2 regions of the Lacrimispora struthionigena genome follow, and region 2 is predicted to be linked to the other one. Evidence: riboswitches for the same ligand, from Rfam matches in the RefSeq annotation. Region 2 holds a riboswitch; the other holds the start of a gene.
What was found. A riboswitch is a leader RNA that binds a small molecule or an ion and turns the genes downstream of it on or off. The one in region 2 is predicted to bind FMN.

Region 1: linked by a shared signal. The riboswitch ahead of ribD (bifunctional diaminohydroxyphosphoribosylaminopyrimidine deaminase/5-amino-6-(5-phosphoribosylamino)uracil reductase RibD) and the one ahead of ACOAOT_RS05160 (ECF transporter S component) in region 2 are both predicted to bind FMN.

Annotation. Positions count from the first base shown of each region.
Region 1 is NZ_JBMBWP010000003.1:19,130-28,430, reverse strand. Features, by position in the region: gene sufU (Fe-S cluster assembly sulfur transfer protein SufU) at 41-484, opposite strand; gene ACOAOT_RS25170 (cysteine desulfurase) at 474-1,700, opposite strand; gene ACOAOT_RS25165 (SufB/SufD family protein) at 1,678-2,763, opposite strand; gene sufB (Fe-S cluster assembly protein SufB) at 2,780-4,198, opposite strand; gene sufC (Fe-S cluster assembly ATPase SufC) at 4,185-4,949, opposite strand; FMN riboswitch at 5,178-5,292, shown strand; gene ribD (bifunctional diaminohydroxyphosphoribosylaminopyrimidine deaminase/5-amino-6-(5-phosphoribosylamino)uracil reductase RibD) at 5,458-6,564, shown strand; gene ribE (riboflavin synthase) at 6,545-7,192, shown strand; gene ACOAOT_RS25140 (bifunctional 3,4-dihydroxy-2-butanone-4-phosphate synthase/GTP cyclohydrolase II) at 7,203-8,402, shown strand; gene ribH (6,7-dimethyl-8-ribityllumazine synthase) at 8,422-8,889, shown strand; gene ACOAOT_RS25130 (ATP-binding cassette domain-containing protein) at 8,953-9,301, opposite strand, start outside.
Region 2 is NZ_JBMBWP010000001.1:1,133,957-1,143,257, reverse strand. Features, by position in the region: gene ACOAOT_RS05200 (IS30 family transposase) at 1-1,172, opposite strand, end outside; gene ACOAOT_RS05195 (hypothetical protein) at 1,375-1,764, opposite strand; gene ACOAOT_RS05190 (hypothetical protein) at 1,881-3,089, opposite strand; gene ACOAOT_RS05185 (NUDIX hydrolase) at 3,131-3,331, opposite strand; gene ACOAOT_RS05180 (hypothetical protein) at 3,754-4,341, opposite strand; gene ACOAOT_RS05175 (TIR domain-containing protein) at 4,357-4,941, opposite strand; gene ACOAOT_RS05170 (hypothetical protein) at 4,999-5,223, opposite strand; tRNA gene ACOAOT_RS05165 (tRNA-Ala) at 5,691-5,763, opposite strand; FMN riboswitch at 5,858-5,974, shown strand; gene ACOAOT_RS05160 (ECF transporter S component) at 6,059-6,727, shown strand; gene ACOAOT_RS05155 (DUF4846 domain-containing protein) at 6,808-7,779, opposite strand; gene ACOAOT_RS05150 (carbohydrate ABC transporter permease) at 7,880-8,755, opposite strand; gene ACOAOT_RS05145 (carbohydrate ABC transporter permease) at 8,769-9,301, opposite strand, start outside.

The DNA of each region.
Region 1 (9,301 bases), on a different contig from region 2:
GATACACTTCCAAAACCGACTCCGGACTTTTTTGCTGTCATTATTTATTCTCTGTTTCCTTTTCATCAAGGATTCCCATTAACGTATGCCAGGGAAGGACAGCGCATTTCACTCTGCCCGGCATATGGGAGATTCCCTTGAGAGCAACTGCATCCTCCAGAAATTCCAACTGCTCCTCATCTGATATTTCTCCTTTTATCATTCCGAGAAAGGTCTGAAGCAGTTTCTGTGCCTCCTCTATCGGCTTTCCAAGAATAAGATCAATCATGAGAGAGGCAGAAGCCTGGGAAATGGCACAGCCTTCTCCGGTAAAACCTGCATCTTCAATGATTCCGTCCTTCACCCGAAGTTCCAGAATGATGTCATCGCCGCAGCTGGGGTTGACTCCTTCCAGACTTGCTGTCGCATCAGATACTTTATGGCGGTTTTGATTGGAACGGCTGTTTTCCACAATAATCTGATTATATAAAGCGTTAAGCTCCATAACCCATCCACCTCCTTACCTGTCCTAAGCTATTTAAAAATACCGAAATATCTTCCTTTGTATTGTAGATGGCTATGCTTGCCCGGACACAGGAACCGATTCCAAGGTATTCCATTAATGGCTGCGCACAGTGATGACCGGCACGCACTGCAATTCCTTCTGAATCCAGAATTGTTGCTGTATCATGGGGATGAACTCCATCTACATTAAAGGAGATAACCCCATGACGGTCACTGCTGTTTGTACTTCCATATACGGTAATATAGGGCAGAGCATTCAGACCTTTCAAGGCCTGATCCATCAGCGCGTGTTCATGGGTACGAATTGTTTCCCAGCCGATGGAGTTCATATATTCTATGGCTGCAGCAAGACCTGCTTCTCCGCCTACATTTCTCGTTCCTGCCTCGAAACGGCGGGGGACTTCTGCATAGGTAGATGTCTGTTCATGGACGTTTGCAATCATATCACCTCCGCTTAAAAACGGGGGCATTTTATCAAGCAGTTCTTTTTTGCCGTATAGAACGCCGATGCCCATGGGAGCGTACATTTTATGACCGGAAAATGCTGCAAAATCCACATCCAGCTCTTTCACATCAACCGGCATATGGGATACACTCTGGGCGCAGTCTAAAACCACTGCAGCACCATGTAAACGGGCACGTTTCACAATGGATTTTACCGGTGCTTCCGTACCCAGAACATTTGATACTTGGGCAATGGCAATCAGCCTTGTGCGTGGGTTTATTTTCTGATCCAGTTCTTCTTCTGTGATCCGCCCGTCTGGTCCTGGATATAGATAAACCAGCCTGGAACCTGTGTGTTTTGCAACTCTTTGCCAGGGAACCAGGTTGCTGTGATGTTCCGCCACGGAGATAAGAATTTCGTCACCCTCTTTTAAGAACTCCATGCCGTAGCTGTAAGCGACCAGATTGAGGGCTTCTGTAGCATTCTGGGTGAAAATAATTTCCTCCGGGCTGGCGTTTACAAAGCGGGCTGCGGTCAGTCTGGCGTTTTCATGAATATCTGTGGAGCGGACACCCAGAGTGTAAACGCCCCTGTGTGGATTGGCATTATCCATGCGGTAATAATCATCCACTGCCTTTAAAACGGACAGAGGCTTGAAAGAAGTTGCTGCATTATCTAAATATATCAGTCTCTTTTCATTTTCCGGGACGGAAAGTATGGGAAACTGATCACGAACTGATTTCATGTTCATCAAGCCTCCTTTCAATCATAGTCAGAATTTCCTGGCGCAGATCGTCCTGAGTGATTTTATTAAGCACCGGCATAAAACGGGCTTCTACCAGCATACGCTTTGCCTCCATCAGACTAAGTCCTCTGGAACAGAGATAGTAGAGCTGTTTCTCATCAAACCTGCCCAGAGTGGCTGCATGCTGTCCTTCCACAGCCTCTTCGCCACAAAGGATTAAGGGAACTGTCCTGTTTCTGGCACTGGGACTTAAGAGAAGCACGGTTTCATTTTCGTGTCCGACGGAATGTGCAGATCCTGCTTTAAAGTCAATGGTTCCTCTTAAAATCTTGCTGCTGCGGCCTGAAAGAACTCCGGCGGTATGCATTTCACTAATTGTTTCCCGGCCAATGTGGCTGGCAATGTCATTAAAGTCGAAAATCTGATCCTCATCAGTAAAGTATGCGGTGTCCTGCTGGTAGCCGCCTCCCTGTCCTTCCAGATAAGCCATTGATCCGCAGGCAGCTGTTTTTCCGCCAAATACCGCACGGATCAGTTCTACTTTTGCACCTTTTCCAATGCGTGCGCCAACGGCATCAAAGCTCTGGCTGTTCTTTCCCAGCAACTGTATGGAGATAAGGCGGACAAAGGAATCTGCCTGGGCATCTATCTGAGTTAAATTTTCAACAACACCGTCTTTTGCATCCCCTCTGTTAATCTGAACGACCGTAATGTTACTTCCCGACTTTGTTTTTATTGCAAAATGAGTTCTGATAAACGGCTGGGTAAGATCCAGATTCTGTGTGATGATAACAGGTTCACTGGAAATGCCATCCCCCAATAAGTAACAGGTTTTATCTGCGCCATTTCTGATTAATTCATCCAGCCATTCACCCATACCACTTTTAATTTCAGCAACATCTGCCGGGAGATGGTCCATCAGAGTGATTCCATGAGGAAGAACGCCGTCATAAGGAAGGTGTCTGCCTTGTAAATATTCTCTGTCAGGAGGCAGTGCTTTTTGATCCAGCCAGTTTACTCCGGTCCGGTTCCAGGTAGGAACGGGGAGCCGATTAATTTGTGTATTCATATTTTTGTTCCTCCTTTCAGCCAATGCTTCCTTTCATTTCAAGATGAATTAGATTGTTCATTTCCACCGCATATTCTAACGGCAGCTCCTTTGCAATGGGTTCTGCAAAACCGCCTACGATTAAGGCTCTTGCATCATCCTCGGACAGACCGCGGCTCATCAGATAGAAGATCGCGGATTCACTGATTCTTCCGATTTTTGCCTCATGGCCGATATCTGCCTGATTACAGGAGATATCCATAACCGGTATGGTATCGGAGCGGGAAATACTGTCAAGCATCAGTGATTCACAGGAAACTGCTGATTTGCTTCCTTCTGCTTTTTCCGTTACAGTTACCACGCTTCGGAACGTGGAATTGCCTCCATCCCTGGATATGGATTTGGTTGAGATATGAGAGGTGGTATCCGGCGCAGCGTGGAGAACCTTTGCACCTGTATCCAGATTCTGGCCTTCTCCCGCAAATGTGATGCCTGTAAACTCCATACGTGCCTTCTTCCCTTTTAAAATACTCATGGGGTATAGATAGGAGATATGAGAGCCAAAGGATCCGGAAATCCACTCCACAGTCCCGCCTTCCTCCACTGAGGCGCGTTTTGTGTTTAAATTATACATATTCTTGGACCAGTTCTCGATGGTGGAGTAGCGGAGTCTTGCATTTTTACCAACATACAGCTCCACACAGCCTGCATGCAGATTGGCAACGTAGTATCTGGGAGCAGAACAGCCTTCTATGAAATGAAGATAGGCACCTTCCTCTACAATAATCAGCGTATGCTCAAACTGACCTGCACCCGGCGCATTAAGCCTGAAATAGGACTGAAGCGGGATTTCAACTGAAACTCCTGCGGGGACATAAACAAAAGAACCTCCGGACCAGACTGCTCCGTGAAGAGCCGCAAACTTGTGGTCAGACGGAGGTACCAGTTTCATAAAATGCTTACGTATCATTTCACTGTAAGGGCCGGTAAGAGCGCTTTCAATATCGGTATAGACTACGCCTTGGGAAGCAACCTCTGCACGGACATTGTGGTAAACCACTTCTGAGTCGTACTGTGCACCCACACCTGCCAGAGATTTCCGCTCCGCTTTGGGAATTCCAAGACGTTCAAAGGTCTCCTTAATATCGTCGGGGACATCGGACCACTTGGCTTTCATGGTTGATTTGGGACGGACATAAGTGACAATCTGATCCATATTCAGCTCGTCAAGAGATGGCCCCCAGGTGGGAAGCGGTATTTCGTTATATAATTTCAATGATTTAAGGCGGAACAGACGCATCCATTCCGGTTCATTTTTTTCCTTTGAAATCTGATTCACAATCTCCGGAGTAATACCGGAGTCCATAAGGAACGCCGGATCCAGCCTGTCTTTTACATCATAAATGGTCCGGTCAGCCTGGTCGACTCTTGTTTTTTCTTCCTTAAAGTCCTTCATGGAGTCCATCTCCCTTCCCCAGAACACCAAAGCCATTCTGTGTAATTTTTGAAATCAGTTCCTGACCGCCGGTGTAGGCTATTTTGCCTCCTTCCAGTACATGTACCACATCCACGTCAAGACCTTCTAAAATTCTGGCATTATGTGTAATGATGAAAAGCCCGTTTTTCCGGTTTTTAAAAGCACGGATTCCTTTTGTAACGGTACGGACTGCATCCACATCAAGACCGGAATCCGTTTCGTCTAAAAGAGCCAGCTTTGGCTGAAGCATAAGAAGCTGTAGAATTTCAGTTTTCTTTTTTTCACCGCCGGAAAAGCCAACATTTAAGTACCGTTCCGCATAACTGGGATCCATATCCAACGCTTTCATCTGTTCTTTCAGTTCCTTTTTAAATTGCAGAATCTTTGGAGGACGTTTTTCAAGGGAGCCTTTCGCTGTGCGCAGAAAATCTTCCAAAGTGACACCCGGAATCTCTTCCGGAACCTGGAATGAAAGAAAGACACCGGCTTTTGCTCGCTCGTCTGCTTTCATTTCTGTGATATCCTTCCCATCTAAAATAATCTGACCGCTTTCAATCTGAAACCGGGGATCCCCCATAATGGCAGATACGAGAGTGGATTTACCAGTTCCGTTTGGTCCCATAAGGACATGAAGTTCTCCCGAACCTATGGTAAGATTAATGCCGTTTAGTATTATTTTATCTTCCACAGAAACAATTAAATCTTTAATTTCAAGTAATGAATGACTCATATATCAATCAACCTCCTTTATTCCCCAAATGGGAATTTAATGGTTAGTATTTACTAACATATCTTTGTGATTTCATACTATACCAAAACAGTATGAATTGCAAGCATGATTTAAATTTTTTTATAATAATAGTGGGGATTTTGACGTTTCAGAACAGTTTGCAGGAGGGATTTTCACTTTTTCACTTGACATTTATTCCATGGGGGAGTATTATAACCCCAATTGAACAACAATCTTCAGGGCAGGGTGTAATTCCCTACCGGTGGTATAGCCCACGAGCCGCAAGGCATGATTCGGTGTAACTCCGAAGCCGACAGTAAAGTCTGGATGAAAGAAGATGATGCAGCTTTTTCATATTTATGATATATCTGCTGATTAACACGCTCTGGAATGATCATTTCATTTCAGAGCTTTTTGTGTTGATGGCCATAAATAATGGATGGATTGCCAAAAAAATGCCCTGAACCCTGTGTTCAAGGCATTTTTTTTGAATGAAAGGTGGTGTGATATGGACGACATGGAATGTATGGGTATAGCCCTGGAGCTTGCAAAAAATGGGTGTGGCTTTGTAAATCCCAATCCAATGGTTGGAGCTGTAATTGTAAAGGATGGAAGGGTGATCGGCACAGGGTACCATGAGCAGTTTGGTGCTCCCCACGCAGAAATAAATGCTCTTGCCAGCTGTGAAGAATCTCCGGATGGGGCAACTCTTTATGTGACACTGGAACCTTGCTGCCATTATGGAAAGACTCCTCCCTGTACAGAAGCTATTCTAAATGCAGGAATCCGAAGAGTCGTGGTGGGAAGTTTAGACCCTAACCCTTTGGTCAAAGGAAAGGGGATTAAACAGCTGCAGGAAAAAGGAATTGAAGTCACAGAGGGAATACGAAAATCGGAGTGTGACAGGCTCAATGAAGTATTTTTCCATTTTATCCAATCGGGAAAACCATATGTTGTCATGAAATATGCCATGACCATGGACGGAAAAACAGCGGCGTATACAGGTGACTCCAAATGGATAACCGGGAAAGCTGCAAGAGAAAACGTACAAAAAGACCGGCATCGTTACAGTGCCATAATGGTGGGAATTGGAACCGTTATGGCAGATGATCCCCTTCTTACCTGCCGGTTGGAGGGAGGGCGCAACCCCCTTCGCATTATCTGCGATACAAATCTGCGGCTTCCGCTTACATCAAAGATTGTGACGACTGCAAATGAAGTTTCGACTTTAATCGCAACATCCTGTAGCGATCTGCAGGCACAGCAGGCCTATTTAAACGCTGGATGCCGGGTTCTCTCAGTAAAACAGTCAGATGGACATTTGGATTTATCAGAGCTCATGACAAAGCTTGGTGAAGAAAAAATTGACAGCATATTGCTGGAGGGCGGGGGTACTCTTAACTGGTCAGCATTGCATGCAGGAATCGTAAACAAAGTGCAGACTTACATTGCGCCAAAGCTTTTTGGGGGATCAAACGGGAAATCACCAGTGGCAGGACTTGGTGTACCCAGTCCAGAAGATGGCTTTCTTCTCACAAACACTGCAGTATCCTATTGGGGCGAAGATATTTTAATTGAAAGTGAGGTAATGCCTAATGTTCACAGGAATTATTGAAGAAACAGGCGTACTGAAGGAATTAAAAAAGGGTGCTCAGTCCGCTTCGCTGACTATACAGGGCAGGGTGATTTTCGATGATCTGGCAATTGGGGACAGTGTGGCAGTAAACGGCGTATGCTTAACGGCAGCCAGTCTTTCTTCCCATACGTTCCGGGCAGATGTGATGCATGAAACCTTAAACCGTTCCTGTCTTGGAAAACTGCATCCTGGCGATTTTGTTAATCTGGAACGTGCAATGGCGGCTGACGGACGATTTGGCGGACACATTGTCTCTGGTCATATCGATGGAACAGGTAAGATAATGTCCGTTCGAAGGGATGACAATGCTATCTGGTACACCATTGCTGCTGACAGCAGGATACTTCGTTATATTGTAGAGAAAGGCTCTATTGCAGTGGATGGCATCAGTCTGACAGTGGCAACCGCAAATAATACGGAGTTTTGTATCTCTGCTATCCCCCATACAGTAAAATCCACCATCCTGTCCTATAAAAAAGCTGGTGATCTGGTTAATCTGGAAAATGACCTTATGGGGAAATACCTGGAAAAATTTTTATTATCATCACCGGATAAACCGCAACCAAGCGGTATCACAAGAGAATTCTTAACAAAATCTGGCTATTAGGAGGAGTAAAATGTTTGAGTATAATACCATAGAAGAGGCACTTAAATGGCTTCAACAGGGAAAAATCATTCTTGTAACAGACGATGAGGGAAGGGAAAATGAAGGCGATTTCATCTGCGCGGCCCAGTTTGCCACCACCGAAAATATTAACTTTATGGCTACGCACGGGAAAGGGCTGATCTGCATGCCCATGAATGAAGAGTTGTGCCGCCGCCTGGAATTGCACCAGATGATTTCTGAAAATACCGACAATCATTCCACTGCCTTTACTGTATCTATAGATCATGGGGATACAACCACCGGGATCTCTGCAGCGGAGCGATCACTGACTGCAATGAAATGTGTGGATGATACAGCAAAAGCGGAAGATTTCCGTCGACCCGGGCATATGTTTCCACTGCTTGCAAAACGAAACGGGGTGTTGGAGCGTGGCGGACACACAGAAGCCACCGTGGATCTCATGCGTCTGGCAGGGCTGAAGGAATGTGGACTTTGCTGTGAGATTATGGGGGAGGATGGTACCATGATGCGGACTCCTGAACTGATAGCACTGGCTGAAACGTGGAAGATTCCCTTTATTACCATTGCTGCATTGCAGGAATACCGCAAAAAACACGACAGGCTGGTGGAGCAGACATCAATCAGCGACATGCCCACAAAATATGGAGATTTTAAAGCTTACTGCTTTATTAATCAATTAAACGGAGAGCATCATGTCGCACTTGTCAAAGGTGAAATCGGTGACGGGGAAAATATTTTGTGCCGTGTTCATTCTGAGTGCCTGACCGGAGATGCGTTCGGCTCCATGCGCTGTGACTGCGGACAGCAGCTTGCTGCCGCCATGACGCAGATTGAACAGGAAGGCAGAGGAATACTCCTTTATATGCGCCAGGAAGGCCGGGGCATCGGACTGGTTAACAAACTGCGTGCTTACGCCCTGCAGGACAAAGGCATGGATACTCTGGAAGCCAACCTTGCGTTAGGCTTTGAAGGCGATCCCAGAGAATATTACATCGGCGCTCAGATATTGAGGGAATTGGGCGTTAAAACCCTGCGCCTGCTTACCAATAATCCGGATAAGGTGTATGGGCTGTCTGGCTTTGGTATGGAAATTATTGAGCGGGTTCCGATACAGATTCCGGCAAATGATCACGATTTGTTTTATTTAAAAACCAAGCAAAACAAAATGGGACACATTTTACACTATTAATCATAAAGGAGAATTTATCATGAAAGTTTTCGAAGGATCACTGGTATCAGAAAAAATCCGGATCGGCATTGTAGCCGCACGTTTCAATGAATTTATAACATCAAAGCTTCTTGGCGGCGCTGTGGATTGTTTAAAACGGCATGGGATCAGCGAGGAGGACATGGAAGTAGCATGGGTACCCGGGGCTTTTGAGATCCCACTGATCGCTTCCAAGATGGCAGGCTGCGGCAAATATGATGCTGTCATATGTCTGGGCGCGGTTATCCGGGGCAGCACCACTCACTACGATTACGTTTGCAGTGAAGTCTCCAAGGGCATTGCCCAGGTATCCTTAAGCAGTGGAATTCCGGTTATGTTTGGAGTTCTGACGACAGAAAACATTGAACAGGCAATTGAGCGGGCCGGAACGAAAGCAGGCAACAAAGGGTTTGACTGCGCAGCGGGGGCTATTGAGATGGTTAATCTAATCCGCGGGATACAGGCTTAATCAGAAAGAAAATCCTCCAATACAGGCTGTTTAAACCTGATTGGAGGATTAACAAAAAACTTTTTAATTTGCCAGCAGGTCGGGAGAAAGTGTATTTCCTGACCGAAGTTCCTGGCGTGCGGTCTGGATAAGTGAATCCATTTTTTCCAATTTATCAAGCAGCTGTTTTTCTTCTTCACTGGTATAAATCACATGATTAATACCACCATTTTTAATGACAATCCGCTTGTCTGCCATTAACGCAAGAAGGGGATCGTGGGTTGCCATCAATACAATCTTATCTGATGTCACGAGAAGCTTTAAAGCCTTTTTCCGGTCGATTCCGGCATTTTCAATTTCATCAATCAGGACAATGGGAGAGGAGCTTAATATGGCAGTATCTGCAATCATTAGGGCTCTGGACTGTCCGCCG
Region 2 (9,301 bases):
CTTCTATAGGAATTGATATGATCCATCATCAGATTGATATCCTCCTGCATCAGTTCGTCAAAGCTTTTCCCCTTTGGTAATACCCTTCTTATGAATTCATGACCTACCTCTATTTCTGCTTTTTGATAGGGCGCACTTGGATTGCAATAATAGATTCTGGTTCTTCGTAGTCCGTTTCCATCTGCACCATACTCGATACTCTTCGGATTAGAAAATTCACTTCCGTTATCTGTTAAAATGATTGGAAACAACTTTCGAAAGTCTTGTCCCCCCAGCTTATGATATAGTTCTTCATAAACATCGATTACTGACTTAGAGGTATTGGCATCTCTTAGGAATGCAAGCATCAAGGACGTTTCTACAAAAAATACCGTGAGCAGAACTTTTCCACCTTTGCTCCCGATCACAGAATCCATCTGGGTCACCGCTGTATCAGGATGCTTCTCTAAATACACCTCGTAATCATGATAGTTTCTTCCTACACGACAGCCTCTGTCTACCTTCAGTTCTGGTTTTTTATAACGCGGACGATACTTTACTTTCCGTGGAAGATCAATGTTTCTCACATCAAACAGACTTCCATCTATGTAATTGTATAAGGTCTTCTCGCTACACATTAGTTCGTCCTTATTATTTAAATAAATCTGATGGATGGACTGTCCTTGTTTAATCAGCGGAACCAGGATCTCATTGAGTCTGCCAATTTCTCCCTCTGTAGAAAGAATCCCACTTCTTGATTGTGCGATCTTTTCAGATGCCTGGCGGTGGGCTTCCAATGCGTCGTAAATTGTCTTCGTCAGTGTACACTTTTTCACTTCACTGCAGCCATTACATACATAGGGAGCTTTAAATCTGCTGGTACAAACTTCTTCTTCAAACTGTTCGCAATACCTGTTACAAAGACTCTCACACTGTTTGAATACGGTTACCATTGGATGCTTACATTCATTTGTTCCGCACACTTTTTTTCTCTTGCATCCTTTTCGATACTTGCATACATTATGAGGATAGACTGAATATCCTGTGCATTGCTCAACTGCATAGTTACGGATTTCTTTTGTAATAGTAGTTCTGTCCCTTCCCAGTTTCTTACCCATCTCTGTAAAAGTTAGATCCTCTTTCAGTACACTTTCAATCTCCAAACGATCCTCATAAGATAAAAACTTTGCCATAGTGTCTCCTTTCTCCACCGGCTAAGTTCAATATATCATGAAAGGCAGGGACTGCGCCCTGCCTTTTTGTAATACGAATTTCTCATTACTGTTTTTAAATATTTGTACCTAACTTTCCCTTTCAGACGGGAAAGTTATTTTACAATTGAGGCAATTTTAAATTCCGATTGCCAAGGCTAGAATTTAGTTATTCATTTAAGTATTAACGTTTTTTCTTCAGTCCTGCTGCTTTTCTCCAAGCATCCATTTCTGAGTACTTAACTGCAAGGTACTCATTTCCATAATATGATACTCGCTTTTCTACGTGAACCTCGTCTGGCATAGTATCCATTATTTTACCAACACGATTTTCGGTCATTCTTCCAACAACTTCCTTAAAATAAGGATCCACGCCAACCTCTACCGATTTCTCCCCACTTTCTACATAAAGAAGAAGCTGTGATGGTCTTGACTCTGTTGCCCATCCGAACCCATCCTGTCTAACGAATCGTCCTGATTTATTGTAGTGATTTTTCTCTCCCGACTTATGTCCCTGTGTCTTGTAATACTCTCCTGGGATGTACTGCATTGATACTGTTTTAAATTTACTCATGGTTTCAACCTCCTGATAATAATTTTCTCTTCGGTGGCCACTTCAGATTAACCTTATTATAATTTAGAGAAACCCAAATCGCAGTATGTGTACAGAAAACAAAAAAGTTGTACACTTTACTTCATAATCTCTTGCATTGCCTCTCCTACAAGTTCATCTACAATCTCGTGAAGACGTTTGTTTACTTTGTCAACAGTCGTGCAATGTTCCTCAAATGATGTCTGCAATCCTAGTAACAAAGGATTCTTTTCCAAGTCTTCTGTTTCATTTTCCAACTCTTCTAAAATTTTCTCTGCTACTGCTATATATGCCTTGTAATCTGCAATATTAGCTTTCACATTTTTCTTCTTCTCTTCAAGAGATAATTCAGAAGGTTCTTTAAAAGAGCCATCCTTAATTGCATCTACTCTATTTCTCCACTGACTATTTTTCTCATGGAGATGTTCTAAATTGAATTCATTTGTTTCATATGATGTTGATGGCAATCTTCCTGCTATCATTTGACGATAGTATAACATTCGTACCAAGAACAAATCATCCTCAGCTTCTTCTCCGTCTGGAACCACAACTGCCTTAAGACCCAGGATCGGATTGTTATTTATAAACTCATATGGTGGCTCGTATTCTGGAAACTTCTTTTTTCGAATTTCTCTTACAGTTGGGAGAAAACCTTTTATCATATCCGCAATAATAAAATCAATGCTCTTATTCTGAACATTCATAGATTTATCTAATTCTGTCATACGGAATTCTAGTGGTGTTGCTTCTTCATTAGATGCCATTACTTCATTTCTGAAATACTCTCCCCTAAACAGGAAATAATTCATATCATCTAACTTCTTTGTAAATTGTGCCAATGCGTCACCAATATTCTCAGATTTTAAAGCCGAAAGATTATAAATAAACCTGGTTAACTGTTTTACAAATTCATCTGTCCAAAAAGCAATATTATTAGCAGCATAATGACCTGGTCTGCAGTATATGGCTTTCTTAAAAACATCTTCCATCTCATCAATATCTTCCAGTATTTTCTTATTGTAATTTGCAACGTCCGTTGCTTTTACAATTTTATTTTCCTTTTCTTTTTTAGCTAGTGTCAACGGATGAAAATCAAAATTTTTTACAAGTAATGCTAGCAACTCCGCTACTTCTGGTGGGAAAGTATAATGGCTGTTTGGATTATCTTTTTCCTTTTTAAAGTCACTTACTTTAATTCCATACATATCACATACTCGATCTAAATTTCTCTTAAACTGAACTCTACCCAGTCCAGTCATTTCTTCCATTTCTTTTTGAGTAAAATCAACTCTTCTTCCGGCTGCCATAATTTGTACCTCCTTACATATGATAAAACAGCAAACCCACATTAACCAAGAAGGTTTTCTACTCCTGGTTTCTTACCTTCTTCAACCCTAAAAAAGAATTCACTGTATGTATCAGTTACAAAAATCTCCATTAATTCTCTCATATTCCATATTAGGTTTGCGTTATCAGCATCTGCTCTATCTAGCCAAAATACTCTACCTTCATCTGAGGACTTTAACTCTCCTTCTGTATCTAGTTCCATCCTCTTGTATCCAATCCTTAAAACCACATGGTTGCGGAAGTCTTAAATCAAGACTCTCTTGAAATACAGTACTTGTGTAAAAAAGACAAACGTTTAGCAAAAATCATTTCCATGGTTGGTGAAATAACTCAACAGTGAACAGAACGGATATGTATAGAGCTTATCTCCATTCTCCAGGCCATTGATGAGCAGACGCTTGTTGAATTTATCTAAATTATTCAAGGCACTATAAAACTTTTGATATGCAGAAAGCAATAAACCTGGCACAGATACACCCCCTATATATTTGTAGTTCTTTGAATGAGCTTTGAAAAGAAGATTTTAAATGTAAAAATCGGGTTAGTGGCTAACCATTATTGTTTATCCAGGTGTCCATCATAAACATAATGGAAATAAATTATTATGGTTCAACTTTTTATTTGCTAAAATGGTGGTTGGAAGTGATACTTTTGTTTTATATCTATCAATTCTTCTGCGTATGGGAATTCCTTCATTAATAAGTAAGTCTTTAAAGAAGCACATAGCTTATATTCACGTGGATTTCCATAACTTGTCCAATCGCTGTCATATACCAAATGATTTTGTACAAACAGACTTAAGCAAGCTCCATAGTTTTCGGACAATTTCATCTCCATGCTATTCTTACTTTCCCACATTTTTATATGTTCAATCTGTTTTTCAGCCATCCAACGATCACCAAAAGAAGATACTTTTTCTTCAACTATATACGTCAAAAACAATTTTACAACATCGTCAAATTGACCTGAGTTCCACATAGATTCAAACGTATCTCGACCCAATTGTCGATGTTCCTTAATACAAGGAGCTAATTCTCTAAGGATACTTTCTGCCCTTGTTGAGTAGTCCCTGAAAACATTAACATCCAGTTCCAATGTGCCATTAACAATTTTACCACTACCTAACGAGGATAATAAATCAAAAGCATTATCTATATTGAAATCATAGATTTCTTCATCATTTATCCAACTAGATAAATCCTCTTTCTTCAATCTTCGAACTTTTTTTTAAATGATGTAATAGAGAACAATACGCTCATCATCAGTAGTAACTTCAATTATTTTTTCGAGGGTCGCAGCGGTAGGAACAAATGACCTGGAGGCTATGTATTTCAAGTATTGATCTTTTAATTTTCGCACCTCAGCAGTTATTATACTGGCTTTCACCTGTTGTGCGGAAATTACATTCCGAACAGTATCGTAAATATAAGAAATATCATCATCACAATCTAGTCGTCGAATTTTGTATTCATTATTGAGAAAACCGATCATACTATCCGACGATATTTCCGGTAACGCAATAGGAATGGCGGGTACTGAATCCATAAACCAAATAATACCGGCTTCATTTAAACAATATGCGCTTTTATAATACTCCTGTGATAGAATAACAATATTAACAGCGCTTGTTTTAATAGCATCCTTAACCTCAGATGAAATCTTCTCGTTAATATCATTTCCAGGGAGAGAAGAACAAAATATAAGGTCTCTTGAAATACCCATTCTAACAAAGAAATCAAGAAGTATATCCGCAATCTCTTTATCAATTGACCGATGGCTGATAAATATTGTTGGATGCGTTTCTATTGACACGACGCTCTCACCTTTTGCCATCTTTTCGATGCTGTCAGCAGTAATCAACCACATGTTCTATTTTGTAGCAATTGCTTTTAGTTCCTGCCTATAGTCAAACTCAGCGCCAACTGGTACAACTTTGCCACTGGTTGACAGGTTTTTACTGAAGTTCTTATCGACAACGCTATATTTTGCAACCAATTGACCATAGAGTGCTTGAGATCCATTACGCTCTTGATAATTTTCACATATAGCGATATCCTTTTTAATTTCTTCTTCAAGTTGTGGCGTAATAATCATAATTGGATATTTCCTTTCTAACATAGTAGTAACTTAATATATTTGATCATATTCCGAATAATATGAGGCCATTTCATAATAGATGTTTCCCCTTTAATAATAATTTCTAACTACACATTATTGCTATTACATGCTTAGTTTTATTTAAATCATTAACCAATATTTCTTATAATTTTATACATACCTACATTCTTTAATTTGAGTACTTTATTTATTTTATGACATATTGTAAAATAATTCAATCAAATAATGGTAATTTATTATTCGATTATCCACTTCTTCTCCATAATAATTACCATATTTGCATAACTTCAATAATAGCCCCTTGTCATCTACAATTAGGGCAAAAAAAGAGGCACATTCTCAAACTGAAAATGTACCTTTTTGCCCTTGATTTACCAAGTGTCCCGTCCCTATAAGTTATTATTTAAGCCACAAGCGATCATGCCTGCGGCTTATTATTAAAGTGGAGATAGTGGGATTCGAACCCATGACCTCTTGAATGCCATTCAAGCGCTCTCCCAGCTGAGCTATACCCCCATGACGGCTATTATAGCAAAGAGTAAAAAAAATTGCAACTAGATATTGCATTTAATAAAAAAAATGTTATAATACATTCAGAACAACTGCATATAGATGTCTTCAGGGCAGGGTGAAATTCCCGACCGGCGGTAAAGTCCGCGAGCGCTCAGAGCGCAGAATTGGTTAGATTCCAATACCGACAGTAAAGTCTGGATGAAAGAAGATGTGTTAAATGATGATAATACACCTGTCTATTTTTAACACCTGAAAGACACTCTTTCAGGTGTTACTTATTTTTCAGGAGGTCTGTATCATGAATATGAGCAGAAAAGCAAACAAGTTAACTGTAATGGCAATGTTGTGCGCATTGGCATTTGTAGCCGTAGTGGCAATCCGGATTCCGTTAATCCCTATCGTTCCATTTTTGGAATATGAACCTAAAGATGTGATTATCCTGACCGGTGGATTCTTATTTGGTCCTATGTCCGCAGCTGTGATCTCCATCATCGTCTCTTTCATCGAAATGTTTACAATCAGCAGCACAGGAATCATTGGACTTATTATGAACATCCTTTCCACAGTGGCCTTTGTTTGTCCTGCTGCCTACCTCTATAAGAAACACCATTCCATGAAGGGTGCCTTCCTTGGTATGATTGCCGGAACACTTCTTATGACACTGATTATGGTACTTTGGAACTATTTAATCACACCGATTTATATGGGTTATCCCAGAGAAGCTGTGGCAAAGCTTCTGCTTCCTGCCTTCGTACCATTTAATATGTTAAAAGGCGGAATTAATACAGCACTTACATTATTAATCTATAAACCACTGGTTACTACACTGAGAAAATCAAATCTCTTAAACTTTGCTGATACTTCAACCGAGAAGAAACGTAGTCTCAATCTTGGTATGACACTTACAGCTGCAGTCGTTTTAGCTACCTGCATTATGATAATCATGGTAATGAAAGGCGCAATGTAAAGCAATAAATATAAAACAATAAATGGAAAAAGGTAAAAGATCCGCCCTCTACAAACCGGCAGGATCTTTTACCTTCTTCTTTATCTGGTAAATTCTCTCCAACGCTTCAGACTGTCTATGGAAAATGTATATTCCGGCGTTACAACAGTATCCTTAATCTCATTGCTATAATACCATGGATCTGCATCGTGAAGGGGATTATTCAGCACATGAAACTCCTGCGCCGGCATATACCCCTGTGCCAGTAAAAAGCACCGGTTTCCTGACTGATCTTCTGCCACATCCACAACCATAACGCAATGTCCGGGACTTCCTCCCCGAATCAGCAAATCACCTGCCAGCACCTGGTTTAAATCAGTCCTGGTACACTCTTTCTCAAGAGAAAGCGTTCCTGCATATACCATAACCTGCCGTAAATATTTTACAAAGCTTTCTTTGCTGTCATCATAAGCTGCCTTCTGCACCCAGGATACATTGTTTTTATCCACCAGCAAACGCTTTCCGGCTCTCCATGACGGATAGTCCATAAAAAAACCATTGGTCAAATGAAATGCAATACCATCATAGGCTCCCACTGACCATAAATATTCTCCGTACATTCGTATAACGCTGTCTGCACATTGCTGTAAATCACCTTCTACCAAAGGCATGGAAAATACTGCGGCGTGGACATCCTGGCGTCTTTTCTCCTTGCCGTCATATAAAAGAACGGGACTCTTGTCCGGTTTCATGGAATACTGTCTTAAATATCCCTGCAAACTTCCAGCTGGTTTCTCCAGCCTTTTATAACCGGCAGGAACCAGGAAACGGCTCTCCAGCGTAGATCCGGCAGGATCTAAAAGCGAAACCTTATCGCCAGCCACAACGCTTTTGGCCGTCGTGTTTTCTTTCTGGCTCTCTTCCAGAGAAACCATAGAAAGATCTTGTTCCGGCGCAGACGCATGAGGCACAGGCAGCTCTTTCAGTACAATCCCCGAATGACCTGACTGCACCGAAACAGCTGCCACACAAAGTATCGCCCCGGTTATCAATAAACTGATGGTTCGCTTCATAATAAGACCCCCTGCATACTGGTAGTGTTTCCCACACTCTTTTCTAACATTGTAGCATAGTCTTATTTTGATTACCAGAAGGAATCTTAACGCTTAACTCTTACCCCTTAACCGCTCCTGCCGTCATTCCGCCCATAAACTGCTTGCTTGCTGCCATATATACCAGGATAATCGGAACAATGGCGATGGCAGAACCTGCGAACAGAATGTTCCACGCTGCCGCCCCGTCTCCGGCATTCTGAAGAGCAACGACTCCTACGGTCAGGGGACGAAGCTTTTCATTGGTCATGGTAAAGATTAAAGGAAGGATGTATTCGTTCCAGCCGCCGCGGAATGATAACAAAGCAACACTTGCCAAAGCCGGTTTTATAACAGGTAAAATAACTCTGTAGTAAATTCCGAAAAAGCTGCAGCCATCTATTTTTGCTGCTTCATCCATTTCCTTAGGGATGCTGTTCATAAATCCATGAATCAGGAATACATACGTTGCCTGGCCGCCACCGGCTGAGATCAGTATGATGGAGATCAGTGACTTGTTCATGTGCAGTTTTACAGCCAGTTCAAACAGAGGACGGAGTGCAACGCTGCCTACATTGATAAACATGAACATTACCATGGAATTATAAATAAGGCTTTTCAGCTTGAATTCTTTTCTGGAAAATACATAGCCTGCCATACTGCTTACAGTAAGGGAAACTGCCATTACACCAAAGCTGAGTACAAGGCTGTTCATGGTGTATCTTGAGAAATTCGCCATTTCCCATGCCTGTTTGTAGTTATCCAGAATGAATTTCTGGGGAAGCAGGTTTACGCCGCCGCGAACAAGTTCGTTATTGGTTTTAAAGGAACCAAACAGGATATAAATAACCGGATAAACAGTGAAAAATGCCAGTGTTGCAAGAAGAAGAAAAATAACAACATTAATCATTTTAGTCTTTCGGGATTCTACGGAATGCCCTGTTCTTTCTTTTGCCATTGTTTTCTCCCTCCTATGAAATGTCATCCATTTTTTTGCTGATCTTCAGATATATGATGGTGATAACTCCTACGATAAGCGCCGAAACGATGCTGAGAACGGAGCCGTATCCGATCTGCAGCGGGGTTTTTGCTCTTGAAGTGCCAAATACCATCTGGAAAATGTAGGAAAACATCACATGAGTCCGGTTGTTGGGACCACCTGCCGTCAATACCAGTATGGATTCATAATCTTTAAATGCGGTGGTAATGGCAAGCATGATAACCACTTTTAATACAGGTCCAAGCATTGGGAGTGTGATCTTGAAAAAGGTCTGAATTCCGTTTGCCCCGTCAATCTGTGCACTTTCGTATACGTCTGAAGGAATCCCTGCCAGACCGGAAATCAGGAGGATCATGTAATTTCCAAAACCTCCCCAGACTGCTACTATGACCACTGCTGCCATGGCGGTCTTTCCGCTTCCCAGCCAGTCGATTGGCTGCTGTATTACTCCTATGCGCTGCAGGAATGCATTTAAGACTCCGTTATAAGTTGCGAAGATAAAAT